Regions from separate parts of the Dehalogenimonas loeffleri genome, predicted to be linked through region 4. Evidence: riboswitches for the same ligand, from Rfam matches in the RefSeq annotation. Region 4 holds a riboswitch; each other region holds the start of a gene.

Region 1 (7,769 bases), 310 kb from region 4:
TTAGTTCCCTGGTATTTGTATTACCGGTATATTCCAAGTATATTGAGAGAAACCAGACTCGTCAAATACTTTTTTATTATGCATCATACTTTGCCTTTTTACGGTCGCCATCAGGGTCAATTCTTAAGGGCATACATGCTGTTGGCGCCTTTGGTTCGTATTCCGTTGCTGGGACGTCTGGTGCGCCGCGCCGCCAACCGATACGCCGCACAACACCACGGTGCATTTGCATTGACCGCCGCCGAAGCTGAAGAGATTGTGACCAGGTCCGCCTGGGTGGCGGTCGGGGAGTGCGCCTGCCGCCGGACCTTTCATAATTGTGATGCTCCGGTTGAAGCGGAGTTAATTGTCGGGTTCGGCCGGAATGTGTACGCCGAGGTATCAGAAAAGACTCGTCGCATTACCTCCGCCGAAGCCGTCGCTTTGTTACAGCAGTGCCGTGAGTCCCGGTTGATGCCCCTGATGATGCAATGCCGGGGACATTATTACGCCATCTGTAATTGTTGTCAGTGCTGCTGCGTACCTCACCGGTTGAAAACCCGATTCGGCATTAATTATGCCATCGTCAGGCGACCGGAAATCGTGGAAGACTTTTTTGCTCAACTCGCTGATCATCATGGTTAGACAAACGGCGCGGATACGTCTGATTAAGCTTTTGATTGTGTTATAATAAGCCACTCATGAAGCCGGATAAGACTTGTGACCCAAACTAAGATCGCTAACTATATTTCTGACGGGCTGAATCCGCTGGCTCTCGGTATCATCATTCTGGCTGCGGTCTCTTTTGATGCTGCGGCCACAACGTCCGAGGCTGTCCGCTGGTTTCTGCTGGTTACTGTGCTGAACATTCTTCCTGTGCTTACTGTTGCCATTTTCCTGGTGCGGAGCGGGCGCATGGATGCTCTGTTCTCCAACCGGCGGCACCAGCGTCATAGAATTTACGTCATCGGCCTGTTCTTCACTGTCATGACATTGCTCTTGCTGAATTGGATGAATGCCCCGGCTGCCATTTTTGCGGTGTTGGTGATAACACTGGTGACGGTGGTTACTTTCGCCGCCGTTAATTTATGGTGGAAGATTAGTGTTCACACCTCCACCACCTCAGCTTTTGTAGTAATCCTGCATGTTTTATATGGCTGGTGGGCGTTGCCGTCATTGCTGCTGTTGCCGGCTATGGCCTGGTCCCGCGTAAAACTGGCCCAGCATACCCTCGGTCAGGTTATCGCCGGCGCTGTGGTTTCGGCGGTAATTGTCCTGGTCATATTCTTTCAGAATGGCCTAATTTAGAATTATTTCACCATAGTAAAAAGCGGCTGAATCCGGTGGATCAGCCGCTTTACTGTTTTAGATTATAGTAATTACTTTTTAGTGGAACGCTTGGACAAGCCCTTCGCGATGCCGAATAACAGCGCCGCGCAGATTACGATGAAAACGATGAAATAGATAAGGCTTTGAGTCTGTTCATCCACGTAAATCTCCTTCGCCGTTTGTACCCGGCTTATGTTTGATGCTCAAGTATAGCATCAAAGAATGAGAAGTAAAAGACAATCAGCTGAAAGTGAGGAAAATAAACCAAGTCAGTCTGCGGGAGAAAATAAATGGCTCCCGAGGAAGGATTCGAACCTTCGACCAATCGGTTAACAGCCGACCGCTCTACCACTGAGCTACTCGGGAACGTATATACTTTTTGGCTGCCGAGCCAGGATTCGAACCTGGGCAAAAGGATTCAAAGTCCTTCGTGCTACCACTACACAACTCGGCAACAAGCCTGGTAATGGCAGTCGCTTGGTGCCGGAGGTCGGACTCGAACCGACACAGGAGTTACCCCCTAGCAGTGTTTGAGACTGCCGCGTCTACCATTCCGCCACTCCGGCATAATACAGCCGAACTATTTAAAAGTACTGAGTTGGTGCCGAGGCCCAGACTTGAACTGGGGACACGCGGATTTTCAGTCCGCTGCTCTACCGACTGAGCTACCTCGGCGCCGAGACAACGCCTGATATTGTAGCCGTTCCGGATAATCCGGTCAAGCTGTCGCTGGTTTGGAGAAGGCTTCCGATTAATCTAATCCGGACGTAAATCAATAAAGTGAGGTTCTATACCGGATTCACTGAGCGCCTTTATTAGATCCGGCAGTTCATCGGAGACGGCCACAACGATAATTTCCAGACCATAGCGGGCAGCGTCAATGACTACTTCGGGTACGGAATAAAAGTAGCGCGGCTCAACGCCCACTCGTTTCAATGAAGCAAATGCTTCAATGCCCAGCGCGGCAATATGCTTTTGGTTTCTGACCAGCAGCGCCAGCCTTTCCAGATTAGCCCGATGTGAACCGCCTTCTTTAATTCCTGGCACAGCCGCCAGAAAAACCGTTCCCTGGCTGAGTGGCACAATACCTCTGATACCGGTGATGCCGACATCTTCGCCGGTCTGAGCATTGCCGGCGGCGACACCCCTGGCACCGGCATCAATACCGGTGCTGGCCATCAGGATTCCGTCTCGCATGATCAATCCAACTTCCTGGCCTTCCTTGATGTCACCGAGTGCCAGCGCTGCATTGACTGAAATATCGGTCACCGCCCGTTTGGCCATATCCACATAGGTATTAAGGTCACGGAGCTGTTTCAGCATCCAGTTAACCCCGCCGGAAGTCAGGCGATAGCGGGACCTCCCTTCAGAGACGACCAGTTTTTCCGCTATCAGGTGCTTCAGGTATTCAGAAACAGCCTGGGGCGTAATCTCCAGTTGAGCGGCTATGGTCTTTTGCTCCACCGCAGGACCTTTAGAAGCAATTTCCACCAGTATCTGAAATCGGGTGGCCGAGTTTTTGTTTTGAAGAATATCTGACATAACATTCCTGAATATAATTGATGGAAGTATTATATCATGTCAGGAAAGAGGTTTTCCGAGGGGGCTGAATGTAGGCCGTACAGGTCTCGAACCTGTGACACCCTGATTAAAAGTCAGGTGCTCTACCAACTGAGCTAACGGCCCATGATGACGTGACGATAAGTTTAACAAAATCAGGCGTATTCGCGCAAGCTGTCATAACGTCGCCGGGTTGCATCCGGCTCGGCCTTAGGTTAAATTAATAGTGTCGCGGTGAATCGGGAATTTTATGCACACCGTATGAGAGGTATCCATGGGAAAGATAAGAGTCGGCATCAACGGGTACGGCGTAATTGGCAAACGGGTCGCGGATGCCGTAGCCCTTCAGGATGATATGGAAGTTGCCGGTGTCACCGCGGTTAATGCGGATTACCGGATTAGAATTGCTGCTGAGCGCGGCTATCCCATATATTCTGCTGTTCCGGAGAAACTCTCCATGATGAACGAGGCCGGAATCCCCGCAGTTGGCGACCTGGATGACCTGATAAAAAAGGTTGATGTCGTCGTTGACTGCACCCCTAAGGGAGTCGGAGCTCAACTAAAAAGTGTGTACGAAACTGCCGGGGTAAAAGCGATTTTTCAGGGTGCGGAAAAACACGAAGTCGCCGGGATGTCTTTTGTCGCCCAGGTTAATTACGCTGAGGCTTTGAACCGGCAATTCGCCCGGGTGGTGTCGTGTAATACCACGGCTTTATGCCGCGTTATGAACACCTTCCACCGGCGGGGCTGGATTAAGCGCGCCAGAGTCATGATTTTACGGCGGGGTACTGACCCCTGGGAAAGCCACCGTGACGGCATGATCAACACTGTGATTCCAGAAACAAAAGTGCCCAGCCACCAGGGGCCGGACGCGCGCACCGTAATAAAGGGATTGGATATTACTACCATGGCGGGTGCCGGACCATTTAATTTAAGTCATATGCATTATGCCATGGTGGAAACAAACCACCAGATCAGCTTGAAGGAACTTCGCCACGCTTTGTGGGAGGAACCACGTCTGGCTTTCGTCAGATCCAGCGACGGTATTGTGGCCATGAATTCGGTAATTGAACTCATGCGGGATTTACGCCGCCCCCGAAATGATATGTGGGAAGTTGGCATTTGGGAGGACGCTTTGGCTGCCGATGAACGGGAAGCCTACCTGGTGTTTCAGGTGCATAATGAAGCGGTCACCATACCGGAAAATATTGATGCCATTCGGGCGATGACCGGCATTGAAACCGATGGTGCGAAATCAATTGAAAAGACCAATCTGGCCATGGGAATTGTAAAAAGCTTTCTGCCCACAACCATCCCAGAGGCGGCGGTTCATGCGGCTATTGGTGAAGCGCTTAAAGCCGAACGGGCGGAGTTCCGTGATGAAGGGTACAAAGGGGCTGAAGAGCCGTTTTAGGTTTGGTTGGGCGTCTCAGGCCGTTACGACATCAATGGTGTCGCCGGCGGCCACGTCGCCGCCGCTGATAATACGGGCGAAGACGCCTTCCAGCGGCATGACGCACATTCCTACCTGGCGATAAATCTGGCAATGTTGGTGGCATTCCTTGCCTATCTGCGTAATTTCCATTTCCACGCCCTGACTGGTCTTCAGACGTGTCCCGATGGGCAGCGTCATTAGTATTTCAAGTCCATCAGTCGTCAGATTTTCTGCAAAATCACCAGGGGTTAACGTCAATCCCTTGGCGCGCATCTTGTTGATGCTGGAATTATCCAGCAGGCTTATCTGTCGGTGCCAACCCTGAGTGGCATGGGCATCGCCTTGAAGGCCGTAATCTGTTTCTAAAACACCGCAACCGATATCCTTCTTCTTGGTGCCCTTTTTTACGCTGGCGCATACCGCGATAATCTTACCCATCAACACTTCTCCTGTAGGTGCCGCTTTTGCCGCCTTCTTTCATTTCCAGGCGGGTTTGTTCAATGGTCATGCCCTTGTCTACTGCTTTACACATGTCATAAATTGTTAGTGCAGCCACGGAAGCACCCGTCAAGGCTTCCATTTCTACTCCGGTCTGCCCGGTAGTTCTGACTTCCGTCATGATCTTGATGGTAGTCTCGCCCTGATATTCAAAATCAACGGTGACTGAGGTGATTAGCAAAGGGTGACATAACGGGATTAATTCCGGCGTTTGTTTAACCGCCATGATACCGGCGATACGCGCCGTGGCCAGGACGTCACCTTTTTTTATCTGGTTCTCCCTGATCAGACGCAGCGTTTCCGGCTTCATACGGATAAAAGAGACGGCCGTTGCCCGCCGGTTGGTGACGGCCTTGGCGGTCACGTCCACCATATGAGCCTGACCGTTTTCGTTCACGTGTGATAATTCCATCAGCATCAGCCCCCGATCTGCCTCATCTGCCGGCCGCCCACCGCCATTTCCTCCAGATTGTGCCGTTCCGGTTTCGCCATGACGGCTTGAAGCAGCAGGTCTTTGATATCCTGCTCGGTACCGCCCCTGCGTATAACGTTTTTTAAGTCTAATTCAGTATCATTCAACAAGCAAGGGCGCAATTTGCCGTCGGCAGTCAGCCGTAATCGGTTGCATTGTCCGCAAAAACGATGGCTGATAGGCCGGATAAACCCGATAGTCCCCTGGCCGGATCCGAAACTGTAATAGTTCGCCGGCCCGGCGCCGCTGATACAGCATGCCCAGAGTTGTCCATTTTCGGCTTCAATCCTATCCTTGATTTCCGCGACCGATAGAACCTTGGAATTGTCAGAACCCTCAAACGGCATATATTCAATAAAACGTACATGCCAGCCTTCATATTTGGCTTTTTGGGCGAAACTCGTTATCTCGTCGTCGTTAATGCCCGGCATGACCACCATGTTAACCTTGATGGGGGACAACCCGACGCGATGGGCCTCTTCAATTCCTTCAAACACCCGGTCCAGTTGTTCACCACCGGTTATCCGGGCGAATCTGTCCGGTAAAAGAGAATCCAGAGATACATTGATGCGTTTCAAGCCGGCCTTTTTCAGGTCAGCCGCCTGGGTTTTGAGCAGCGTGCCGTTGGTTGTCAGTGAAACATCATCAATATTAGGTATGACTGTTAAAAGTTTAATCAAATTGGACAGCGCCGGACGGACCAGAGGTTCGCCCCCGGTCAACCGGATGTGCCTGACTCCCATACTTGCGGCTACGCGGGTCACGGCAGCAATTTCTTCGTAAGAAAGTATGTCGTTGTGAGACAGATGATCCAGTCCGCCGTCGGAACAATATACGCAACGCAGGTTGCAGCGGTCAGTCACCGAAATTCGGAGATAATTAATGCGCCGGTTATAGGCATCTAAAGTGCCGGTAATGCAACTGGCTTCAGTCACGACTAAAAAAGCCTCCAAAAGAGGCGGCTGAATATTCCGCCCTTCTTTCCAAATACGGGAGGTGCCGCCGTTTCCAACGACGCCCTAAAGGTCGTCGGCCATGCCGTTTGGGATTAGGCCTAACGACTCGAAGGGAAACTAGATATATTCTATCACCCGGTACTAGTACCCGGCAAATACGATTATTTTCCCGCTTGAATCAATTTAAAATTTTAGACTGGGATCAGCATTTCCGCCAGATTAACCAGTGTCGCTACCGGCACGCCGCTGCTGCCTTTGGTCAAGTGGCCTTTTTCCTTATCCCCCCAGGCGGTACCGGCGATATCCAGGTGAACCCATGGTGTCTGGGGATTGATGAACTCTGACAGAAACAGTCCGGCGGTAATGGTGCCGGCAGGGCGGCCGCCGACATTTTTAATATCGGCATAATCACTCTTGTATTGGTCGCGATATTCATCCCAGCCCGGCAACTGCCAGACGCGTTCGCCGGCGCTTTCACCGGCTTTAATCACTTTTTGCAACAGGGCTTCGTTATTAGTCACCGCTGCGGAAGCCTGAGTACCCAGAGCAATAATTACCGCTCCGGTCAGCGTAGCCACGTCAATCAGGGCTTTCGGATTTTCCCGATCAACAAACGTCAAAGCATCGGCCAAAATCAATCGTCCCTCAGCGTCGGTTGAAATAACTTCAACCGTTTTGCCGCTGTACATCTTGAGCACGTCGCCGGGCTTGAAGGCCCCGCCGTCCGGCATATTTTCGGTAGCAGGTACTGCGGCGATAACGTTCAACGGCAATTTCAAGCGGCCGATGGCACTCATGGCGCCGATTACCGATGCGCCGCCGCTCATATCAAATTTCATCTCCTCCATTTTTTCGGACGGCTTGATGGATATGCCGCCGCTGTCAAAGGTCAGGCCTTTACCTACCAAACCGAGGTCCCAATCGTTTGCAGTACGTCCTTTGTAACGGATGACAATCAGTTTCGGTGGATTAACGGCTGATGACCCGCTGGATACCCCCAGCAGTCCGCCCATGCCCATCTTGACCATATCGGCTCGTTCCAGGACTTCAACTTTTAGACCCGGAATGCTGGTTAGTTTCAGTGCGGCCTCTGCCATATGCGCGGGAGTCATATGGTTTGAAGGTTCATTGGCCATGTCACGGGCCATGACGATTCCATCAGCCACCGCTTGTCCTTTCTTCAGCCCCTGTTCAAAAGCTTCAGCGGTGAAATCTCCGGCACCGATAACCCCCACCGATTTTAGCTGGCCGTATTCCGGTTCTTTGGTCTGATGCCGGGTAAACCGGTATGTCCCCAATAAAGCCCCCTGAGCGATTGCCGAACCGGTCTGTTCGCCGGTCATACCGGTTTTCGGCAGGGCGATAACCAGTTCATAGCCATGAGCGCGTTGTACGGCACGGCAAGCATCTGCAACAGCCGAGCGTAAACGCGCCAGTGTGAGAATGTCCTGTTTACCCAACCCCAGTACGATGAATTTACCAGTACCGGTAGGAGCCAGACCATGAATCGTGGTCAGTTCACCGAGTGTTCCCTTAATTT
Region 2 (7,769 bases), 690 kb from region 4:
GTGAGGTCAAACCGCAGGTCGTGCTGACCCATGATCCACGCGGTGATTATGGTCATCCTGATCATGTTGCGGTCCATCAGGCTGCCACCGCCGCCTTTCACGCGGCCGGAGATGCCGGCCAATTCCCCCATTGCGGTCAGTCCTTCAGCCCACAAAAACTGTATTACAATGTAATGCCGCACCGTTTACTTAAGTTAATCATCAGGTTTTTACCATTGTTTGGGCAAGACCCAAAGCGTTTCGGAAGAAATCATGACATTGACCTGACAACCATCGTCAATCAGACGCTGCCCGCCACAACCGTAATTAAGCTGGATAGGCGCTCTTTGCGGATTCGTCACGCAGCCTCCATTTGCCACCAAAGTCAGATGCAAGGGGGGTCTCTACGCCGCACTGTATCAAACCTCTTGGAAAGATTCAGCGGTGCCAACGATGTTTTTAGCCTGGCGTTTCCCCAACAAAGCGGTGGCAAAACGGAAAATGATCTTTTTCAAGACTTGCCACCCCGAGTTTAGAGGCTATTGTCTGGCTTCTTTGACACTTTCGCAGGGGTCTGGGGGGTGATTTTATTAACCTCAATCGGGGCTGAACCCCGCTTGATACCAACCTCTGGTCCGCTATTCTTATTGACACTATTAATGACCGGTGTTAAAATCGCTCCGATTATTAAAGTGTAATTCTTCGAGTCTCCCGGCCTGGGGCGTTATTTGCTACGGTCGGTTGACCGGCAGGTAGTGTAACTACCTCAAAGGTGACGCTGAGAAATCGCGGTGCCTCCCATTATGGAAAGGAGATTGCATACATTCGTTGGTGCGGGTCCGTTGTGTGGGTAAAAACTCCCCAAAGTTAATAATTAACCATGATATTATTGCTTTCTAACTTTAACCGCGACACAGCTCAATGCATCAATCTTTGCATCACAAGATTCACATTTATGTTAACTTCTCCCTTCAACCTTCATCCAGAATTGAAATACCGCATATTGACCAACTCAGGGCTTTGATGGTCATTTCCGTGATGAAATAATTTCTTAAATACAAACCCGGGAAAGGAGTTACAATATGCCCGTAGGTATGCTCATTGACACTACCAAGTGCATCCTGTGCCGGTTATGCGAGGTTGAATGTCACAAGTTCTACGAACTTAAGGACAAACGGTTCGCCGGTACGGACGACGCTCCGGAACTTGACGCTTATCACTATGTGGTTTTACAGGCGCATCAGGTACCCTATTATGACCGGACACAGGTCATCGGCGTCAGCAAACGCTGTCTCCACTGTTTCAGTCCGGCCTGTGCCTCAGTCTGTCCGGTAGGCGCTCTGCACAAAGAACCCAACGGCGCCGTCGTCTGGGAGGAAGGCAAGTGTATCGGCTGTCGTTATTGCCAAAACGCCTGCCCTTTTGACATTCCTAAATTTGAATGGGATGAACCCTGGCCCAAGATTTCCAAGTGCATCTTCTGCAATGACCGTAAACTGGCCGTTGGTGAAAATCCGGTGTGCTTTGATGTCTGCCCGACCAAAGCTATCCGCTTTGGAGAACGCGCCGATATGATTGCGCTGGCGCATGAGCGAATTCAAAACGAACCTGACAAATATTACGACCATATTTACGGCGAACATGAAGCCGGCGGTACCGCAGTGATGTACATCAGTTCGGTCGCCCCAGAGGAAATCGGCTTCATTGAAGTTGAAAAGGAACTCTACCCCCCGTTGACCAGGGAGTTTCTCAGCAAGATTCCTCTTGAAATATCCGCCATCGCCTTGTTCCTGACCGGCACCTATCTCTTCCGCACCCGCCGGGAAGCTAAATTCAAGGCAGAAGCACTCCAACAACCCAGCCAGGAGGACCGAGGTTAAAATGACAACACAACTGACTCGTCGTAACTTTGTTGGACTCTGTGCCGGCTCTACCGCGGCCTTAGGCCTTTCACTCTTTAAGAATCCGGAATTTGAACGACTTTTTGCCGCCGGCTTGAATGAAGTACCGGTTATCTGGTTTCAGGGATCTGGCTGTAACGGTTGTTCCGTATCCGCACTCAACGGTTTCCCTGTCACCATTCAAGACCTGTTGCTCTCCGAGGTTGTCACCGGTAGCCATGTCAGCCTGCGTTTCCACAATACCGTCATGGCCGCCCAGGGCGACCTGGCCATGCAAGCCCTGTACGACACCGAAACCGGTCCTTTCGCCCTTATCGTGGAAGGCGGCATTCCGCTGAAAGACGGCGGTATTTATTGTGAAGTTGGCGAAAAGGATGGCCACGGCATCCCGATGACCGAAACCATTGAACGCTTAGGTAAAAAAGCCATCGCCACCATTGCTCTCGGCACCTGCGCTTCATCCGGCGGCATCTCCGCATCTCCTCCCAATCCCGGGGAAGTTGTGGGCGTGGCCGAATTCTACAAGCAAAAAGGCATCACAACCCCTGTCATCAATATTACTGGCTGTCCGCCGCACCCGGATTGGTTGGTGGTGCCGCTGGCCCAGGTGCTTATGGACGGGCCTGAATCAGTTGAAGTAGATGAAGATCTGCGGCCCAAGACTATTTACAGTAAGCTCATCCATGACCAGTGCCCGCGCCGAGGTCAGTTTGACGCCGGCAAGTTTGCAGAGAAATTCGGTGATCCAGATTGTCTGTTCAAACTGGGTTGTAAGGGCCCGATCTGCCACGCCGACTGCAATGACCGGTTGTGGAATAATAAAACCCGCTGGTGTATTGAAGCCGGGGCCCCCTGCATCGGCTGTGCCGAGATGGCTTTCCCGTCCGGACTTGGACCTATCCACGAACCGATGGACATTACTGAAGACAAGATTGGCGATAAAGCTGCCTTGGGTCTGGCCGGTGCCACTCTGGCAACAATGGGAGTCCTCGCCGTTACAAAAAATAAATCCGGCAATGCCGGTCACTGATATCTTGAGGAAGAAGAGGGAGAACTAAACACACATGGCTAAAATTGTAATAGATCCGATTTCCCGAATCGAAGGCCATCTCAAGATTGAGGTGGTTGTAGAGGACGGCGTTGTCAAAGACGCCCATTCCACCGGAACAATGTTCCGCGGCTTTGAGATTTTTCTTAAAGGCCACAATCCTACCGATGCCCAGCATTACACCCAGCGTATCTGCGGCGTCTGCCCTACCTCCCATGGGATGACTGCCGTCCTTAATCTTGACAGCGCCCTGGGCGTAGACGACAAGATTCCCGATAACGGGCGTATCATCCGCAACCTGATCCAAGGCGCCAACTACATTCAATCTCATATCCTGCATTTCTACCACTTAGCCGCGCTGGATTATGTTGATGTTACCGCCGTTGCCGATTATAGCGGCAACGATCCCGGGTTGACCAAGGTTCAGCAATTTATCGGACGGGCTTTGGCTGCTGGTGACAATTCCATGCTCGGGCCTTTCTGGCCGCGTTATGAGGGTGATTATCGGCTGTCCAAGGCGATAAATGTCAAAGCAGTTCAGGACTACGTTGAAGCGCTGAATATGCGGCGTATCGCCCACGAAATGAGTGCGATTTTCTCCGGACGTATCCCCCACAGCCCGGCTCTGGTAGCCGGCGGAGCGACTCAGGGACCCACTGAGGACAATGTCGCCGCCTTCCGCGCCAAACTGACCAAGCTGCGCAAATTCACTGATGAAGTCTATATCCCCGATGTCATCGCGGTTGCCGAGGCTTATTCTGATCACTTTGAACAGGGTTTCGGCTGCGGCAATGTCCTGTCGTATGGCGTTTTTGACCTTGATGGTAAAGAAAAAGACCTGGCCAAGCGCCAACGTTTCCTGCCCCAGGGTATTGCCTCCGGACTGAATGCGGGTATTTTTGATCCCCGCAAAATAACCGAAGACGTAAAATATGGCTGGTTCTCCAGCGGTTCGGGCTACCCGGGTGACACCGATACTGTTGATGACCCCAACAAATCCGGAGCCTATACCTGGCTCAAAGCACCCCGTTATGATGGGAATGTTTATGAAGTCGGCCCATTGGCTCGCGTTCTTGTGGCTTATCTTGCCGGGGACACCACAGCCCAGAAACTGGTTAATGACACCCTGGCCCATTTCGGTGCCCCGCCAGCCGCCTTATTCAGCACTCTGGGCCGACACGCCGCCCGAGCTTTGGAATGTAAAATGGTTGCCGACGCCATGGATAAATGGCTGGATGAACTCAAGCCCGGCGAACCGGTTAACGTTAAAACCGAAATCCCCGATTCCGCCCAGGGCATGGGTCTCTGGGAAGCCCCACGCGGCGCCCTCGGTCACTGGATCAGCATCAAGGACCAGAAGATTGAGCGTTACCAATGCGTGGTTCCCTCCACCTGGAACTGCTCGCCGCGGGATAACAATGACCAACCCGGCGCTCTGGAACAATCCCTTATCGGAGCCAAGGTCAAGGACGAGGCAAATCCATTTGAAGTCGTCCGCATCGTAAGGGCTTTTGACCCCTGTCTGGCCTGTGCCGTCCACGTTGTCAGCCCCAAAGGCCACGAAAAAGGCCGGTTCCAGATCTGCTAGTTTTTCAACTCTGACACCTACACAGGCATCCACCCGCCTCCTTAACCGGAGGCGGGTTCCATTTGAGGCGAAGATTTATCGCCCCTGAGTTTGCGGCTTAATTCATTTTTCTATATGCTTCTATTAATAACAATCAAATGATAAAATATTTTATAAATTTCTGGTTTTCTGATGGCCGGTAAGATATTAGCCGCCCTCTCCGGTGGCGTTGATTCGGCAGTTGCCGCTGCCCTGATGCAAGAACAAGGACATCAAGTCACTGGAATCATCATGACCATTTACGGCGGCGATGAATCCGTAGTCCCCGCCGGTCATAAGCACGGCTGTTACGGCCCGGGTGAAGCCGAGGATGTACGGGATGCTCAGGCAGTTGCGACAGCACTGGGTATTGAACTTCGTGTCTTTGATCTCAAAGCTGAATACCAGGCCATGGTACTGGATCATTTCAAAGCTGAGTACCACGCCGGCCGCACACCAAATCCGTGTGTGTATTGTAACCAGCGCATCAAGTTGGGCGCTTTGCTGGACAAAGCGAGGAATTCCGGCCTGGATTTTGACTTCGTCGTAACCGGCCACTACGCCCGAACCGACCGGGAAACGCTATCCGGGCGACACCGGCTGCTGCGCGCCTTGAATCATGCCAAGGATCAATCATATTTTCTATCAAGGTTGTCTCAGGAACAGCTGGAAATTGTCCGTTTTCCTCTGGGTGAGCTGACCAAGGAAGAAGTACGACAACTGGCTGCCCGGCTGACGCTGCCGGTTTCGGAAAAAGAAGAGAGTCAGAATTTCATCGCCGGCGGATACCGGCAACTGATGTGTGATGAGGCAGAATCAGGTCCCATTCTGGATGAAGCCGGCAATACCCTCGGCCAACACTCCGGCATCGCCAATTTTACCATCGGGCAGCGTCAGGGGCTGGGAATAGCCGCTAAGGATCCCCTGTACGTTATTCGCTTGGAACCTGAGCGTAATGCGGTCATTGTGGGCAGCAGAGACTCTGTTTACCGTTCCGAATTATCAGCCGGAGATTTGAATTGGATTTCCATTGATGGGTTGGATAATACGATTTGTGTCACCGCACGCATTCGTTCCGGCGCCCGGCCGGTGGCGGCGAAGATAACACCGGTGACTGACGGCACAGCCGTTGATGTTGTCTTCAAGGAACCCCAGATGGCCCCCGCTCCCGGTCAGTCAATTGTATTTTATGATGGTGACGTGGTTGTCGGTTCCGGCATTATCACCGGAAAGTAAAGGCTACTCCTCGGCAGCGACTCGGTCTCCGTCCAGCCGACGACTCCGTAACTGCCCGCAACCGGCTTGTATATCCGTCCCGCGAGCCATACGAAGCATCGTCCTGAATCCGCCGCTGATAAGTTGTCTTTGAAATTTCATTGCCTGCTCTACTGAAGTCGGTTTAAAGTTTTCAGGTGACGTTAGGTTACCCGGTATTAAGTTGATGGTACAATCCAGATTATCTAAAAGTGCAATCAGATCAGTAGCACCAAGGACAGAATCATTTACCCCTTCAAACAAAGCATATTCAATAAATATCTTGCGTCCTGTCTTATCAGCATACTCATGGCAAGCATCCATCAATTCGGCTAAGGGATATTTCTTGTTGATCGGAACCAGGTAATCCCGCATGTCGTTATTGGCGGCGTGTAGCGAGACTGCCAGTTGAACTTGAAGTTTTTCCCCGGCCAGTCGCCGGATTTGAGGTACCAACCCGGAGGTTGACAGCGTAAGCTGGTGGCTTCCCAATCCAAGACCCCGCTGATCGTTTAACATCGCGATGGCGTGACTGACATTCTCGTAATTGGCCAACGGTTCCCCCATGCCCATAAAAACCACATTGCTCAACCAGCCTTTTCCGTTATCCCCATCGGTATCACCCAACCACCTCAGAAAATAGAGAATCTGATTGAGAATTTCGTTAGGCCGGAGATTACGCTCAAAACCCTGGCGACCGGTCGCGCAGTAGCGACATCCGATTGAGCAGCCGACCTGACTGGAAACGCATACTGTGCGCCTTTCACGTCCCGTGCTGCTATTCCTGAAAAACATCAGCGTAGACTCTATGGTCTTGCCGTCCTCCAGCTGGAAAAGGATCTTTCGAGTCAGGCCGTCATCCGAAATCTGTTCTTCCAGCGGGTCAAGTGTCCCCAGCCCGGCATATTCTGCTAATTTACCGCTCAAAGACGAATTCACACCGGGTATTTCGCTCAGACTGGTGACCTGGCTCTTGAATATTCCCTTTATCAGCAAGCCAGATTGAGTGGATTTTTCACCGATGCTTTCCAAATAATCCGCCAGATGAGCAGGCGAATAATCCAGAATATTGACTTTCGGCTGTAACATTAAGACAAATTTCCAGCTTTTATTGGCTACTCTGAACGGAGGTCTTTGGGGTCGCTCCCAAGTGAATGGGGTGTGCAAGGAAATACGTTGATATGGTGGGCGGCCGTGGACTCGAACCACGGACTTCCTGCGTGTGAAGCAGGCGTTCTAACCACTGAACTAGCCGCCCGAGCAGTAAAGGCTATTTTAGCCCAAATAGCTTACGTTGTAAACCGTTCTCATTTTATAGATTGCGTTATTATTAATTAGTGTTATTAACTTATGGTTATCATACCCTTATTAAAAATACGCCTATATGCGTATATACATTTTGTTACCTATGAGTTACTATATTATGTAGTTACAGTTTCATCCCCTACCAAAGGAGGGTTATTCCAGAACTGACGACAGGAAGAGACCGGTGACTGCGGGAAAGACCGTTTGCCAACAAATTAAATATTTAAAGGGAGAATTACAAAATGTCCAAAATATTCCATTCCACACTCAGTCGTCGCGACTTTATGAAGAGTCTCGGTTTGGCTGGCGCCGGCATGGGAGCCGCCGCAGCTCTGGCTCCGGGTTTCAAAGATCTGGATGAACTGGCTTCTGCCGGTAATAATCAGTCCCATCCGTGGTGGGTCAAAGACCGCGAACATCACGATCCCACCACCGAAATTGATTGGAACACTTTCAAATCGTATGATGGCACCGTCAACAAGATGCCCAGTATCTCAGCTGAGGCGCGTGCTGCCAACACAGCCCGGGACACAGCTATTGAGAAGGCGGCTTACGCAAACAAGACACCTGGCGACTCTGTCCGTGACTATGCCTTCGGTCAGGGCTCCAGCTTCATCGGGCCCAATGCTCCGTGGGATGGCCCGGCCGGTTCTCTGCCTGCCAATGCCGAAGGCAA
Region 3 (7,769 bases), 880 kb from region 4:
GGTAAAGCCATCAGCCGGATTCACGGCCAGTGGGAAAAACAAGGCGATTTGATTTGCTTCGCCATGTATCACCCGGCTGCCGCCCTGCACCAGGGCAACCTGAGAACCACCATATTGGCTGATATAGCCAAATTACCAATAATAATTAAGGAATTAAAACAAAGTGAAAAACCAGAACCCACCCAGAACCGGGCGGCGGAACCAGCCGTCCGGCAGCTTGACCTCTTCAACTTCTAGTCAGTCACCAGCCACCACAGGCCGAAAAGCTAACCGTTTGCGCTTAATCCCGCTGGGCGGTTTGGGTGAAATCGGCAAGAACATGATGGTCATTGAATATGGTGATGACATCATGATCATTGACTGCGGTTTGATGTTCCCTGAGGAAGATATGCCCGGAATTGACCTGGTCATTCCGGACATCAGCTACCTGTTGGAACGCAAGGACAAGATCAGGGGTATCGTCATCACCCACGGTCACGAGGACCATATCGGGGCGCTGCCCTACATCCTGCCTCAACTGGACGCCCCGATTTATTGTGCGCCGCTGCCTCACGGACTGATTACCGTTAAGCTCAAGGAAGCCCGGGTTCATGCCAGCAACAAGGTGCATGAAACCAAAGCCGGCGATGTCATCAAGCTCGGCGTTTTCAGCGTTGAATTCGTCGCCATGTGCCATTCCATTCCAGATGCGGCCGGACTGATAATCCGAACTCCCGTCGGCACCATCGTACACTCCGGGGATTTCAAACTGGACTATACTCCGGTAGACGGTAAAACATGCGACCTGTCCCGTCTGGCCCAGATAGGTTCCGAAGGCGTTCTGTTGTTACTGGCGGACTCCACTCATGTGGAAATTCCGGGCTACACCCCATCGGAAAAAGTAGTCGGCGAGACCATTTCCGCAGTCATGTCCAACGCTCCGGGCCGGGTAATTGTCACTACTTTCGCCTCGCTGGTCGCCCGTATTCAACAGGTGATGGACGCTGCGGTCAAGTACAACCGCCGCATATTCATTGCCGGCCGGAGTATGAGTGAAATCGTTAAAATGGCCCTCAGGCTGGGTTATCTGAAAGCCCCTGATGGACTTATCGGCGAACTCTCTGAAATGAACCGGTTACCGCCCAACCGCGTGGCCTTGATCACCACCGGATCTCAGGGTGAACCAACATCTGCCCTGGTGCGGATTGCCAACGGGGAACATCGTGAGGTGCAGATCAAAAAGGATGATACCATTATCATTTCCGCCTCGCCCATACCTGGTAACGAATCAGTTGTTTCCAAAACGATTGACAGCCTGTTCAAGCTGGGAGCCCAGGTCTTTTATGACCGGGTGGCCAAGGTCCATGTGCATGGTCATGCCTCTCAGGAAGAATTAAGACTGCTCCAGAGCCTCATCCGGCCTCAGTACTTCGTACCGGTGCACGGTGAATACCGTCATCTGAAACTGCATTCCCAGTTGGCAGAACAGATGGGGGTTGCCAAAGAAAATATTTTCACCCTTGAAGATGGAGACATACTTGAATTAAGCCCGCAGGGCGGTAAAATAGTCGGCCACGCCCCGGCAAGCAACGTTTATGTTGACGGTATTTCCGTTGGTGATATTAATGGCGTAGTGCTGAGGAACCGTAAAATGCTGGCTCAGGACGGCATCGTGGTAGCCATCGTCACCCTTGACGCTGAATCCGGACACCTGGTCGTCCGGCCGGATATCGTCTCGCGGGGTTTTGTTGATCCGGACACCGGCAAGGCGCTCATTGAATCCAGCCGGGATCTGGTGGTAAAGATGTTTGATACGGAGACCCAATACGTTGCTGATTCGGCCGTTATTTCCAACAAGGTAAGGGACCTGCTGGCAAAATACTATTACGAAAAAACCCGGCGGCGACCGATGGTGTTGCCGGTATTGGTGACAGTTTAAGGATTGCCCGATTCCGGAATTACAGGGGGCTGATAATGTGGAAAATACCGGTTGGAATAGTCTCAGGCATAATAGGGATTGTGATCCTGATTAACGTGGTTCTGGAAACAGAATACGTTGCCTTTGCCGCTGAAAACATGGCTCTTCAAATGGTGGTAGCCATCGTGGGTTTGGCCTTTATCCATCTGGGTTACCGGCTTGTAACTTCCCGATGGTCCGGCAAGTAGGCTCGCTACCTTGGCAGCCCGGCTTAAATCAAGCCTGAGAAGCGCGAATGACCGCTGTCCTGCGGGCTTCCTGGATGTGGCACAAGGCACAGGCGAGAGCATCGGCGGCATCCGGTGAGGAGAGGGGTTCGGTCAACCGCAACTGCAGCATCACCATGCTTGTAACCTGGTCCTTGGTTGAGGCGCCGAAACCGGCAATATGTGATTTAATTAAAGCCGGGGGGTATTCAAAAACCTCCAGACCGGCATTGACCGCAGCCAGAATGGCCACTGTCTGAGCTTTGCCGATTGCCAGTGCAGAGCGGGCGTTTACTGAAAAAAACGGACTCTCCACGGCGGCACAATCAGGCTTGTGCAAGCGAATGACTTTTTCCAGTTCAGCATAGAGCAGTTTCAGGCGCTCCGGCACCGGCAGCTTATCAGAGCACTTCACCGTTCCGCTGGAGACATAGACCACCGAGGCCCCTTCGGCGTCAACGACACCGAAACCAAGACGCAGGGTGCCGGGGTCAACGCCCAAAACCCTCATCTAGGCAGCCTGAAACTTTTCCAGGGCCTCGGGAGAGAAATCAGCGTTGGAATAGACATTTTGCACGTCATCCAATTCTTCCATGGCTGTCAATAGCTTGAGCACCTGCATGGCAGTATCATCGTCCAACTCTATCTGGGTTTTCGGCTGCATGTCCAGGCCGGAATTTTCAATGGTCAGGCCTTTAGCCTCAATCGCCTGCCGGACGGCTTCCAACTGATCAGGTGCGGTAATAATTTCTAAATATTCTTCATCGGGTTTAACGTCTTCAGCCCCGGCATCAATGACTTCAAGGGTCAATTCATCAATATCCTGTCCGGCAGCCGGAACAGTTATGGTGCCTTTGGAATCAAAAATCCAGGCGACACAGCCGGCTTCGCCCATGGCGCCGCCGCTCTTGGTAAAAAGATGACGCACTTCCTGAATAGCCCGGTTACGGTTGTCTGATACCGCGTGAACCAGCACCGCCACACCACCCGGTCCGTAGCCCTCCAGGGTGAGTTCCAATAAGGTTTCGCCCTCAAGCTGTCCACTGCCTTTTTTAATCGCCCGGTCAATATTGTCGGAGGGCATGCGCGCGTCTTTGGCTTTTTGAACCGCCAGACGCAGTCTGGCATTCATATCAGGGTCCGGCCCGCCTTCTTTGGAGGCCAGGATGATTTCGCGGGAGAGTTTGGTGAAGAGTTGCCCGCGCTTGGCATCAGCCGCGCCTTTCTGGTGTTTTATGGTAGCCCATTTTGAATGTCCAGACATAGCTTACTCCTCGCGGGTTGTTTTCTACGTCCGCTATTCTAACATTTTAAACTGAAACCGAGAAGCTGGAACGTTTTGACAGTCTGGGGAAGCCCCTATAGAATTGGACTTCCATGATGAACCTGAAATCCACCGGCACCACACCAGCCCAATATAGTAAATGGCTGGTGCTGGCGGTACTTTCAGCAGCGCTGTTCATGATAAACCTGGATGTCACCATTGTGAACATCGCCCTGCCGGACATCATGGAACGACTGCCGGCCTCACTGGCGGACGCCGAGTGGGTGCTCAACGCCTATGTGCTGGTATTCGCAATACTGTTGATTACCATGGGCCGGCTGGGGGATATTTTTGGCCGCAAACGGCTTTTCACCGGCGGCCTGCTGGTATTCACCGTTTCTTCCCTCCTGTGCGGTCTGGCGCCAAATATCGGCTGGTTGATAGCCGGACGGATAGCCCAGGCAGCCGGCGGTGCGGCTATGATGCCGGCGACCCTCTCTATCCTGAACATTACCTTTCAAAGCGGTCAGCGGGGCCTGGCCATGGGCATCTGGGGAGCCTCGGCTGGCGCGGCGGCCGCACTGGGCCCGATCATCGGCGGCCTGCTGGTGGGGACACTGGGTTGGCAATGGGTGTTTCTGATAAATATCCCGCTGGGTATCGCGGCACTGGTGGCTGCGTTTAAAATAGTACCCGAATCATGTGACCCCAACGCCACTCGGAGGATTGATTTTCCGGGTATCATCGCCGCCACCATCGCATTAGGTGCCATTAGCTTTGCACTGATTGAGGGGCAAGCACTGGGGTGGACTTCGGTAGTGACGCTGGGATTATTCGGTGCCGGCATCATCGCGGCGGCGGCATTTTTGGTAATTGAAGCGAAAGCCCGCACACCCCTGATACCCCTGGTGTTTTTCCGCAACATCTCCTTTACCGCTGGCAACATTCTGGGATTAATTGTTATGTTCTGCCTGGTAGGCTTGATATTTCTTTCAGTGATGTATCTTCAGGCGATCAGGGATTTCTCCCCGATGGATGCTGGGCTGGTGGTGCTACCGCTATCATTAGCCTTAATGATTATTTCGCCGGTGGCCGGACGATTGGCAGACCGCCTGCAGATGCGTTTTCTGATGTCTGCCGGCATGGTAATGGTGGCACTGGCCTTCTCACTGTTGGCGCAAATAAACCCGGAGGTCCCCGCCGCAATGATGGCCTGGCCGCTGGGATTAGCCGGTTTGGGTTTGGGTTTGGTCATGGCCCCCCTCTCATCGGTGGTAATGGCCTCCGCTCCGCTGGCCCGTTCCGGAACGGCTTCCGGGATTCTGACCACCATGCGCCAGGTTGGTGCCACGCTGGGGATTACCGTGCTGGGGGCAGTGCTTCAATTCAACATGGTCAACAACCTGAGGATCTTTTTTGAAGGTATCCCTTTTATGCCGCAAACGGCCAAGGACGCCATTTTGAAGGGCGTGAGCGAAGGCGGAATGGCTGGAGCGGTCACCTCGGACGCTCCGGAATTTTTAAAAACGCTGATCAGTCAGGTGATGACGGAGCAGTTCTCTCTGGCGTTAAGTTCCGCCATGACGGTAGCCATGTGGGTTTGCATCGCCGGAGCGGCGGCGGCGTTATTTATCAATTATCACCCGAGGCGCACCACAACGGCAGCAGCTTAAGCCAGCCACCATAATCAAAACCGCCGACGTTAAAGTTCCTTAGCAACCATTACTTCGGTTGATTTGATAATGGTAGTTACCGTATCACCGACTTTGAGATTCATTGATTCAACGGAAGCGAGGGAAATTAAACTGACAATTTCCATCCCGCCGGCTTCAACAACGACTTCAGCCATCACCGTGCCTAATTTAACGTTTTTAATCGTGCCTTTGAATTGATTTCGAGCGCTGATCATAATAATCCTCCCGCCAAGTTTCATATGTCACTATTATACACCATAGTATATGATTTTGAACCGGCTGCGATTGAAATTGTTATTCCAGAGGGCTGAAGAGTGGGGAGCGGAACGAGCGTGAATTTGCTCCAGCAGAAATCCTGATGTCTTACTTATCCCGAGGCATGCCGGTGCCTTGAATAATAGAGTTCCCTGCTGATAATTGACTGTAAACAAGTTAAATTCCCAACCTGACAAGTCAGTGTTGGCAGCTGATTACCTCTGCTACAACCGATGTCCGCCGGGAGGGTACTCGGCATAATCGGGAGACTTGCGGTAACCGTCTGCAATCGCCCTGTTCCGCTCCCTGAAATAAACCTCCGCGCATTATTTCTTGCGCCGCACAGAGGCAACTCTCCGGCATATCAGGAAAGGTCTCAAATGAAACCAATGAAAACAAAAGGAGACACCTACGAAATAGGCATCTCCACACACGAATAGATTCTTTTCATCGGCTCTCCTTTCCAAATACGGGAGGCACCGGCGTTTCCACCTGTACCCTTGGAACCTTTCGGTTCACCGGTCACGGAACCATGACTTGCGCGGTAGGTTACCGCAACTCGAAGAGTTGCCGCCTTTCCGGCGGAAGTTAGTAGATTCTAAACCAAATACTAATAGCTGTCAACGAATGGGGGAAGGAACGGCCTACCAGCCCCTTTTGGCCATCAGCTGGTCGACAGGTATCTGGCCGATTTCCAAACCGTGCATCGCCTCACCCAGGTTTTCTGAAACTTCGGCGATGATAGCCGCATCCTGATAGTGAGTAGTGGCTTTAACCACGGCTTTGGCACGCTTGGACGGGTCCGCCGATTTAAAAATACCGGAGCCGACAAAAACACCCTCAGCTCCGAGTTGCATCATAAGCGCTGCATCAGCCGGGGTTGCAATACCGCCGGCGGCAAAGTTCACGACCGGCAGCTTGCCGGTTTGATGCAACTGCTGAACTAATTCAAATGGTGCATTAAGCTCCTTGGCCAGCGCCGTCAGCTCCTCAGGCGGTGCCGCTACCACTCGCCGAATTCCAGCCTGGACCGCGCGCATATGGCGGACAGCTTCAACTACGTTGCCGGTGCCCGGTTCACCCTTGGTACGAATCATAGCGGCACCTTCGCCGATACGGCGTAATGCCTCTCCAAGTTCGCGACAACCGCAAACAAACGGCACCGTAAAGTCTTTTTTCCACACATGGAACGATTCGTCGGCCGGAGTCAGTACTTCGGATTCATCTATGAAATCCACACCCATGGACTCCAGCACCCGGGCCTCCACAAAATGACCGATACGGCACTTGGCCATGACCGGAATGGTGACCGCTTCCATAATTTGTTTAATGATGGTGGGGTCAGCCATGCGGGCGACCCCGCCGGCCGCCCGGATATCAGAGGGTACGCGCTCCAAAGCCATTACGGCACAAGCACCGGCGTCTTCGGCTATCCTGGCTTGCTCCGGGGTAGTCACATCCATAATGACCCCACCCTTAAGCATTTGCGCCAGGCCGCTTTTTACTTTAAATGTTCCGGTAGTAATTTCTTTTTCCATATCTATGGCCCTTCTTTATCGGTTAGTTTTGGTAAGCTATAATTCTACTATTTTCATAGTATTTATGACAATTTAGGCGGCAAGGTGATGCCCTTCAAGTCAACGGTTCGTCCCCTTGCGGTGCATCATCCGCTGCTGTCTCAACAGGGGTTGGATAAAGTTCTGCGGCCAGAGCTGGATCGTCATCAACCAAAGCACGTTTCAGAGCCGCAATGCCGACCTCCAATTGAGCCAGTTCCGGCTGGCGGGTGGTCATGGACTGTAGCCACATCCCGGGCCGCGTCAGGAAGCGCACCACAGCGTTACCGCCATGACCCGCCGCAAAACGGGTGAACTCATAGCTCAAAGCGGCAATAACCGGCAACAATAAGATTCGGGAAGACACCATCAGCCAGAGCTCCGGCTTACCCAGAAGGCTGAAAACAGCAATGGCGATAACCATCACCGCCAGCAGAAAGCTGGTACCGCAACGAGTATGGGCGGTGGAGAAATCTCGCACCAGCGTTGGCTCCAGCTTAACCCCGTGCTCAAAGGCATTGATTGTCTGATGTTCAGCGCCATGATAGGCAAATACCCGGCGAATATCGGCCATCCGTCCGATAAGTTTCAAATAAATGACGAATAACAGCAACCTGATCAAGCCTTCAACGATATTAAATAGAATAGCCGATTCCAGCCATTGGTCAAATATCCGGGTGACAAACAACGGTGTTAAAAAGAAAATGGCGATTGAGACCACGGTTGATACCCCGACCAGTCCCCACATCATCCAGGGCGAAATTTCTTCAGATTCTTCTTCCAGCGCAACGTCAGCAGAATGCATCAGCGCCTGAATGCCCAGCACCATCGCCTCCA
Region 4 (7,769 bases):
GCATACTATGGCGGTGCACGGGCTTCTATCGTTTACCTGGGCATCCTCCAGGCCTTTTGGTGGTTTTCTCCGGTTTTACCGGATTTTTCCTGGTCCATAAAGGGTTTAATCAACACAGTCATCCCGATTATGGGGTTTGTATTGGTTCAAAATTATGTCAATAACCTGCGGCACCGGATATCCCGCCGGGCGCCCTCCAATGATTCATCTTTCCCCCTGGGGTGGGTGGCAGTAACGACTATCTCGGTTGTCTTTATCTGGTTTTCAGTCGGCATTTTTCCGGTCAGACCTTCCCTCATTATCAGTGGCAGTATGACTCCGGAATATAACGTCGGAGACGTTGTAGTCATCGCCGAGGTCCCCATCGTCTCTATTAAGGTAGGGGATGTCATCCGTTTCCAGGAAGGCGAGATTGCCGTCATGCACCGGGTGGTCGCCATTGACGAAATTGGCAAAGACCTGATCTTCACTACGAAAGGAGATGCTAATGATGCCGTTGATTCGGCACCGGTCGTAGCAGAGCAAGTAAAAGGCAAAGCAGCCTTCACCGTGCCCAAGATAGGCTGGATAGCTATTTTTGTCCGCAGCCTGTTTGGACTTTAATATGTTATTTTACCCAATATGTCGTTTTGGGTATTGCATTCCCGTTTCTGATGCTTTATCCTGACTTGAGGTAACTCGTTGTGAAACTGATAAATACTCTTTGGAAAGCCTTGACCAAATTACCCGGCGGTACATTCCACCGGGTGGTATCGGTGATTTTTTGTGCACTGTTCATCATCGCCGCCGCGGGATTTGGTGCCGCGAACATCATCCCCCTACAGCATGATGTTACGGTAGACCTGCTTACTTACCAGCATCAAGGCGAGTACGATTACACCGCCTACCTCAAACCATCCTATCTGCTTGGGCCAGACCCGGTTGTGTACGAAGAACCGGAACCACCGCCCAATCCAACCTACTTCACCAACATCATAAACGATATCAGCTTTACTTATTCCTTCACGACCGATACCAACACGATATTGCCCAATGTCATAAAGGTCACGGCAATTTTGGAAAACGCTGATTTGTGGCAGAAAGAAATTCCGCTACATGAATCCGATTTGGGTATTCAAGGCCGGAATAAAATGGATATTGAATTCACATTGGGATTTCAGGCAATCCAGGAGACCTTTAACACAATTGATAAAGAGCTTAAAATCACCACCAATGACCGCAAGGTCACTTTAATGGTCACCATCCTGGCTGGAGACCAGGAGTTCTTCACCCAGACATTGGAGATCATCATCAACAAGTCATATGTAGAAATCAGCAATGAGCGTCTTAAAACGGACTCTCTCAACCTGGGCTTGTTTGACTATGCTGTCAACCTGATGCCTAATACTTTGTTTGAAGCTACCGCTCTTTTTCCGCCGGCGCTTTATGTTCCGCCCCCACCTCCCCCGGCACCGGTTGTCACAACAATCGGCCCGGAGGGTGTCCTGTTCACCAAATTGGTGGATCGGATGGATTTCACCTTTGCGTATACGCTGGATTCTGACAAACCCTTAAGCAATGTAACCAGTTCGGTAAGAATATTCGCCACCATAGAAAATCCCCAATTTTGGACCAAGAAGGTTGAGCTAATACCGTTAATGACCAGGACAGGAGATTTTACGGTTTCTTTTACGCTAAAACCGGAGGACTACTTACAATTACTGGAGGATATCAGAGGAGAAACCGGGACCAGCGCAGAGACTTACTACTTTACGGTGGTATCAGAGGTCAACATCAGTGCCGATTCTGAATACGGCCCCATTAATGAGTCTTTTACCGCCACTTTGAAGACCGCTGTTTCCGGCGGAGTGCTCAATTGGGGCGAGACACTGATAAATACTCAGGACGGAACAATTCAAACCACTGAGGTGCAGGACAGTTATTTTATCGCTGAATGGACATCGCTTTTAGTCGCCGATGCCCGTATCCTGTTCCTTTGGCTCAGCATTATTTCCCTAGTACTTGCCGCTCCGTTGGTCTTCTTCTATTTTAAGCACCGTCCTCCCGGCCTGCCGGAAGCCGACAAAGAAGCTCGGCAAGCTAAACGCCGCTTTAAGGGCATGTTGACTGAAGTTTCTTCCCTTCCGGCTATCAGAGAGTCCGATGTCATTGTCAGTATCCAATGCCTTGAAGATCTGGTCAATATTGCTAATGAGATGGGCAAGACCGTGTTGTACCATCAGGACCACCGCTGTCATTCTTATCAGGTATTGGATGATTTCACCCGCTATGAATATCAAACTCTGTGTTAGCTGTTGTTGAATAAGCCCTGGCAAGTCCCCCTCTCCCGGAAGTTGATATTTATCCCCCCTAGATGAGAAGCCCCCCGCCCCATGCTATAATGTGAGCTTATGCTAGACCAACTTGAAAACATTGAAAGACGTTACCAGGAAATAGAAGAAGCCATTGCCGACCCTTCGGTCGGTGCGGACATTGCCCAGCTTACCAAACTCACCAAAGAGCGTTCCTCCATGGAAAGGCTCGTTGAGCTTTACCGCAAGTATAAAAGCGTCGCCCAGGCACTGCAGGACACGGAACAGTTGATTGAAACCGAGTCTGATGAAGAAATGCGGGATATGGCCAAAGAGGAACAGCGCAGCCTCAAAGCGCAACTGGAAACCCTGCACGAAGACATGAAACTGGAACTGCTGCCCAAAGACCCGAACGCTGAACGCAACATCATCATTGAAATCCGGGCGGGCACCGGCGGCGATGAGGCCAAACTGTTTGCCGGCGATCTGTTCCGGATGTACACCCGCTACGCTGAGATGAAAGGCTGGAAAGTGGAAATCATTGACCTGACTGAACAGTCAGGCGGCACCTTTAAAGAAGCCGTCATTGAAATTGACGGCGAAGAAGTGTATTCCCGGCTCAAATATGAAAGCGGCGTCCACCGGGTACAACGCGTACCGGTAACTGAAGCCGCCGGCCGCATCCACACTTCCACTGCAACGGTAGCCGTCATGCCGGTGGCGGAAGACATTGAGGTGGATATCAAACCAGAGGATTTAAGGATTGATATCTACCATTCCGGCGGCGCCGGCGGACAAAACGTCAACAAGGTAGCCACGGCGGTGCGCATGACCCATCTGGCCAGCGGCATCGTGGTTGCCTGCCAGGAAGAGCGCTCCCAGCTCAAAAACCGCCAGAAGGCCATGTCGGTACTCAAAGCCCGTCTGCTGGCCATGGAACAGGAAAAGCAGGATAAGGAAATGACTGACAACCGGCGGGCTCAGGTGGGATCAGCGGACCGCTCGGAGAAAATCCGTACCTATAACTATCCGCAAGACCGCCTGACCGACCACCGCATCGGCCTGTCCGTCCACAACCTGCCCAAGATTATGGAAGGGTATCTGGACGATGTCATTGATGCACTGGCCACCGATGAACAGGCCCGGCTCCTCCAGTCCGCCGGGCTATGAACCTCGGCGGATTACTGAAAGAAGCCGCCCGGCAACTGACCGGCCCCGCAGCCGACCTGGAAGCCGAAGTATTACTTCGTTACCTGACCGGTTTGTCCCGGGCTGAACTTTTTTCCAGACGCCATCAGCCGACCGACAGCCGCACCGCCGCCGCCTATGATGAACTCATCAAACGCCTCAAAAGCGGCGAACCATTGCAATACATCACCGGGCATATGGAGTTTTACGGTCTGGACTTTGAGGTCAGCCCCGCGGTGCTGATACCCCGGCCGGAAACCGAGTTGCTGGTGGAACAAGCCCTGGCCGTCGCTACAGATTATCCGGCACCGGTCATTGCCGATATCGGCTGCGGCTCCGGCGCGGTCGCGGTGGCGCTGGCTAAAAACCTGCCCAAAGCCACCGTCGTGGCTACTGATATATCGTCTGCAGTACTGGCGCTGGCCGGCCGCAACGCCGACCTTCACGAATGCCATAATATTGAATTTGTGGAAAGCGACCTGTTGGCCAGTATAATCACCCGTAACTTTGACATCATCTGCGCCAATTTGCCTTACGTTCCGGTTGACGAGGCCAAAGACAACCGGTTTGAACCGCAACTGGCGCTGGCCGGCGGCCCGGACGGGCTGGACATCATCCGCCGGTTGGTCAGCCAGGTAGCCGCCCTCAGCCGCAAACCAGGCTGGCTGATGCTGGAATTCGGCACCGGCCAGGCAGACGCGGTCAAAGGCATCCTCAGCCAATCCCTGCCGGGAAGCCGGACCGACATTATCCACGACTTCATTCCGCTGGAACGCCTTTCAGTCACCCGGATCAACGGCTGAATCTGAGGCTTAACCCCTCGGTGACCTCCCTCAATAATCAAACTGTGGCGCCTGCCCGGCAGTATTTGACCCGATACCCGTCGCGGTGTTAAATTAGTAATTCATTGACCAATCGTTCAATAATAACCTCGGAGGCAATTTTGGATATCATCGTTCTGGTAAAACAGATTCCTGACCCGGAAATCCCCCCGGCCGGCTTTAAGATTGACCCCGTCGCCAAAAAAGTGGTGCCCCCGGCCAATGTAGCCCCGGTCATTGACCCCTATTCCGAACACGCTCTGGAAGCAGCGCTTAAACTCAAGGACGTCAACCCCGGCAGCCGCATCAAAGCCGTCAGTCTGGGCAGCGGCCTGAATAAGGATCTGATTAAGAAAACCCTGGCATTGGGCGCCGATGAGCTTATTCTGGTAGATGACCCGCAGTTTACCGACATGGACTGCGCCGGTCTTGCCGCAGCCCTGAGTCTGGCGGTCAGGAAAACAGGTAGCTTTGATATCATTCTGACCGGCCGTCAGGCGTCCGACTGGGATAATGGCCAGGCGGGGCTGTTGCTGGCCGGTGAACTGGATCTGCCGGTGGTCAGCCGTGTTCGTAAGATTGAATTGACCGGCGGCAAACTACGCGTGGAAAAGGTCACCACCGCCGGGTACGATGTGATTGAGTCGCCGTTGCCGGCCCTGGTCACCGTCTCCAGTGAAATCGGCAAGCTGCGGCTGCCTAATATCAAAAACGTGCTGGCGGCCAAGAAGAAGGAACCACTGTACTGGAAGGCCGCGGACATCGGGGCTGCTACCGGCGCCGCCGGCCGGGTCAAACTGCTCCGGCTCTATCAACCGGCCCGGGATTCCAAATGTGAAGCCATCCCCGGCGACACTCCGGAAGAACAGGGCGTTAACCTGGCGCTCAAACTGCGCGAACTGAAACTGGTCTAAGAGGATAATAATGAGCGAGAACAAAGGTATTTTAATCATCACTACCGCCGCTGACGGTAAAACTGCCGCCTCAGCCGCGGAACTGTTCGGTGCTGCTTCGTCGGCAGCACCTGCCGGGGCGGTCAATGCCGCCGTCATCGGTACCGGGACCGCGGCGGCGGCCCTTGAAACCGGCACCTTCGGCGTCAGCCGGGCTTTTGCCATTGAAACCGCAGAACGCCTGCCGGGTACGGTTATCAACGCCGTCATCAGCGCCGTCAGCGCGTTGAAACCATACCTCATAATCATGGCCGAGGACGACCTGGGCCGGGACCTGGCGCCGATGCTGGCATCGGCGTTACAAACTGCCGCGGTGACCGATGTCGTCAGTCTGAAAAACGAGAACGGCCAAACGGTCATTACCCGCCCGGTGTACGGCGGCAACGCTCTGGCAGATTATGTCATTGAAACCGAGCCTCAAATCATCACCATCCGTCCCAAAGCCTTTGAACCGGCGGCAGCCGGCAACGGTCAAACACCCGAAATAACCGAATTGTCTTTACCGGCTGATGAATGCAGTGTTTGCCTGGTGGAGCGCTTTGAAGTCAAACAGGAAGGGCTGCGTATTGAAGACGCTAAAATCGTTATCGGCGGCGGTCGCGGTCTCGGCGGACCGGAGGGTTTTGCCCAGCTCAAGGAATTAGCAGACCTGGTCGGCGGCAGCGTCGGTGCCTCCCGGCCGCCCTGTGACCAGGATTGGTGGCCGGAAAGCGCCCAGATTGGCATTACCGGCAAAGTCATCGCCCCTGACCTGTATATCGCCATAGGCATTTCCGGCTCATCTCAGCATCTGTCCGGCGTCGCCGGTGCTAAAACAACCGTGGCCATCAACAAGGACCCGGAGGCGAACATCTTTAATTCGGCAACCTACGGCATTGTCGCTGACTGGAAAAAGGTCTTACCGGCGCTGACCGTCAAGGTCAGGGAGCTGACCGGGAATTAACCCGGTTGACGGTATTAGTACCATGTGCTAATATGCTGCCATAATTGAATATTGATCTCTGAATTCCTGGAACCTAAATCTTTTTAAGACATGGTGCCGGGAACGGCGGGTGGATTGACCACCCCAAGGGTCGCCTCGGAAACGGGGCGGTCTCCCGTGATTTGGAAAGGAGAGTAGCCATGACTGGGGTATTGTCTGGCCGCGCACCTCCTTAAAAAAGAGGTGTTTTTGTTTCTACGGAAATATTATTGTTGAAGGAACTTAATGATGAAAAGGTTTTGGCTAAAATTATCAACGGTGTTGTTTGCGGCGATGCTGGTCGCAATCAGCACAGTCGGTTGCGGAACTGGTAACCCCGACCCTACCATTCAGCCCACGGCAACTACTGATGAAGGGTTATCCATTCTGGATCCCTCCATCCGGTTGCGCATCGCCACCACAACCAGTCTTTATGATACCGGCTTGTGGTCATTACTGGAGCCCATGTTTGAAGACAAGTACGGAGTTGAGGTTGATGTTCTCTATGCCGGTACCGGTATTTCTATTGAATACGGTAAACGCGGTGATGTTGATCTGATCGCCGTTCACGACAAGACCAGAGAACTGGCGTTTATCGCTGACGGCTACGGTCTCGAGCGTTCGGCCTTCGCCTCGAACTATTTTGTCATCGTCGGCCCGGCTAATGACCCTTTAGGGTTGAAAGGCCTGTCGCCTGAGGCTGCCTTCCAGAAACTGGCTGAATCAGGAAGCACCAAATTCATCTCCCGTGGTGATGATTCCGGGACCCATGCCAAGGAAAAGGCTATCTGGGCTGCCGCCGGATTCAACTATGCCGATATTCGGCAAGCCGGCGATTGGTATGTGGAGGCTGGTCGCGGTATGGGCCCCACTTTGTTGATGGCCAGTGAACTTCAGGGATACACTATATCAGACATGGGAACGTTCCTAGCCTACAAAGGCAACACCGGTCTGGCTGCGATTGTCGACACCGGTTCCATTCTTCTTAATGTCTATTCCGCCATTCCGGTAAATCCTGATAAAGTTGTGGGAGTCAGGAATGCCGAGGCGGCACAGATTATGGCTGAATGGTTGATGTCCAAGGAAATTCAGGATATTATCGGACAATACGGGGTTAAAGATTACGGAGCACCCCTCTTTAAACCCACCTACGGTATCGAACCGACTGAATAAGGAAAATTGTGGAAGCTATTTGGCTGGGTCTGCAAAAAGCGCTTGAGCTTATTTTCTCACTTGACTCTGAAGTGATTGAGATCGCCTGGAGGTCGCTGAGTATTTCAGCGACCTCCAGCCTCATCGCGGCTATGGTAGCTCTGCCGCTGGGGGCATTGATATTTCACAATACCTTCCCTGGTAAATCCCTGCTGATCAGCTTCATCAACACGCTTTTCAGCCTGCCGACAGTACTGGTAGGTCTTCTGGTTTTCTTGTTTTTTTCCCGGACCGGACCGTTGGGTGAAATGGGGCTGTTGTTCACCCCCACCATCATGATTATCGGTCAGGCATTATTGGTAACACCGCTTATGCTCGGTCTGGTAATTTCCGCTCATTCAGG

Evidence for each region. A riboswitch is a leader RNA that binds a small molecule or an ion and turns the genes downstream of it on or off. The one in region 4 is predicted to bind molybdenum cofactor.
Region 1: another riboswitch for molybdenum cofactor. It lies ahead of moaA (GTP 3',8-cyclase MoaA); the one in region 4 lies ahead of V8247_RS00940 (substrate-binding domain-containing protein).
Region 2: another riboswitch for molybdenum cofactor. It lies ahead of V8247_RS04705 (4Fe-4S dicluster domain-containing protein); the one in region 4 lies ahead of V8247_RS00940 (substrate-binding domain-containing protein).
Region 3: another riboswitch for molybdenum cofactor. It lies ahead of V8247_RS05675 (molybdopterin-binding protein); the one in region 4 lies ahead of V8247_RS00940 (substrate-binding domain-containing protein).

What each region holds. Positions count from the first base shown of each region.
Region 1 is NZ_CP146612.1:1,660,080-1,667,848, reverse strand. Features, by position in the region: gene V8247_RS08605 (ferredoxin-like protein) at 136-624, shown strand; gene V8247_RS08600 (phosphatidic acid phosphatase) at 700-1,287, shown strand; tRNA gene V8247_RS08595 (tRNA-Asn) at 1,600-1,674, opposite strand; tRNA gene V8247_RS08590 (tRNA-Gln) at 1,689-1,762, opposite strand; tRNA gene V8247_RS08585 (tRNA-Leu) at 1,787-1,874, opposite strand; tRNA gene V8247_RS08580 (tRNA-Phe) at 1,908-1,983, opposite strand; gene V8247_RS08575 (MarR family transcriptional regulator) at 2,065-2,850, opposite strand; tRNA gene V8247_RS08570 (tRNA-Lys) at 2,922-2,994, opposite strand; gene V8247_RS08565 (type II glyceraldehyde-3-phosphate dehydrogenase) at 3,143-4,282, shown strand; gene V8247_RS08560 (MOSC domain-containing protein) at 4,298-4,741, opposite strand; gene moaC (cyclic pyranopterin monophosphate synthase MoaC) at 4,734-5,213, opposite strand; gene moaA (GTP 3',8-cyclase MoaA) at 5,219-6,208, opposite strand; molybdenum cofactor riboswitch at 6,234-6,354, opposite strand; gene V8247_RS08545 (leucyl aminopeptidase) at 6,421-7,769, opposite strand, start outside.
Region 2 is NZ_CP146612.1:895,136-902,904, reverse strand. Features, by position in the region: gene V8247_RS04710 (PIG-L family deacetylase) at 1-515, shown strand, start outside; molybdenum cofactor riboswitch at 668-810, shown strand; gene V8247_RS04705 (4Fe-4S dicluster domain-containing protein) at 1,062-1,859, shown strand; gene V8247_RS04700 (hydrogenase small subunit) at 1,861-2,910, shown strand; gene V8247_RS04695 (nickel-dependent hydrogenase large subunit) at 2,945-4,516, shown strand; gene mnmA (tRNA 2-thiouridine(34) synthase MnmA) at 4,688-5,770, shown strand; gene rlmN (23S rRNA (adenine(2503)-C(2))-methyltransferase RlmN) at 5,774-6,877, opposite strand; tRNA gene V8247_RS04680 (tRNA-Val) at 6,971-7,046, opposite strand; gene V8247_RS04675 (reductive dehalogenase) at 7,336-7,769, shown strand, end outside.
Region 3 is NZ_CP146612.1:1,090,476-1,098,244, reverse strand. Features, by position in the region: gene V8247_RS05705 (uracil-DNA glycosylase) at 1-237, shown strand, start outside; gene V8247_RS05700 (ribonuclease J) at 275-1,918, shown strand; gene V8247_RS05695 (hypothetical protein) at 1,954-2,145, shown strand; gene ruvC (crossover junction endodeoxyribonuclease RuvC) at 2,174-2,674, opposite strand; gene V8247_RS05685 (YebC/PmpR family DNA-binding transcriptional regulator) at 2,675-3,427, opposite strand; gene V8247_RS05680 (DHA2 family efflux MFS transporter permease subunit) at 3,541-5,100, shown strand; gene V8247_RS05675 (molybdopterin-binding protein) at 5,130-5,336, opposite strand; molybdenum cofactor riboswitch at 5,817-5,953, opposite strand; gene pdxS (pyridoxal 5'-phosphate synthase lyase subunit PdxS) at 6,021-6,914, opposite strand; gene V8247_RS05665 (DUF1385 domain-containing protein) at 7,009-7,769, opposite strand, start outside.
Region 4 is NZ_CP146612.1:202,730-210,498, forward strand. Features, by position in the region: gene V8247_RS00910 (signal peptidase I) at 1-603, shown strand, start outside; gene V8247_RS00915 (DUF5305 family protein) at 684-2,291, shown strand; gene prfA (peptide chain release factor 1) at 2,391-3,461, shown strand; gene prmC (peptide chain release factor N(5)-glutamine methyltransferase) at 3,458-4,282, shown strand; gene V8247_RS00930 (electron transfer flavoprotein subunit beta/FixA family protein) at 4,423-5,214, shown strand; gene V8247_RS00935 (electron transfer flavoprotein subunit alpha/FixB family protein) at 5,225-6,196, shown strand; molybdenum cofactor riboswitch at 6,241-6,384, shown strand; gene V8247_RS00940 (substrate-binding domain-containing protein) at 6,461-7,387, shown strand; gene V8247_RS00945 (ABC transporter permease) at 7,396-7,769, shown strand, end outside.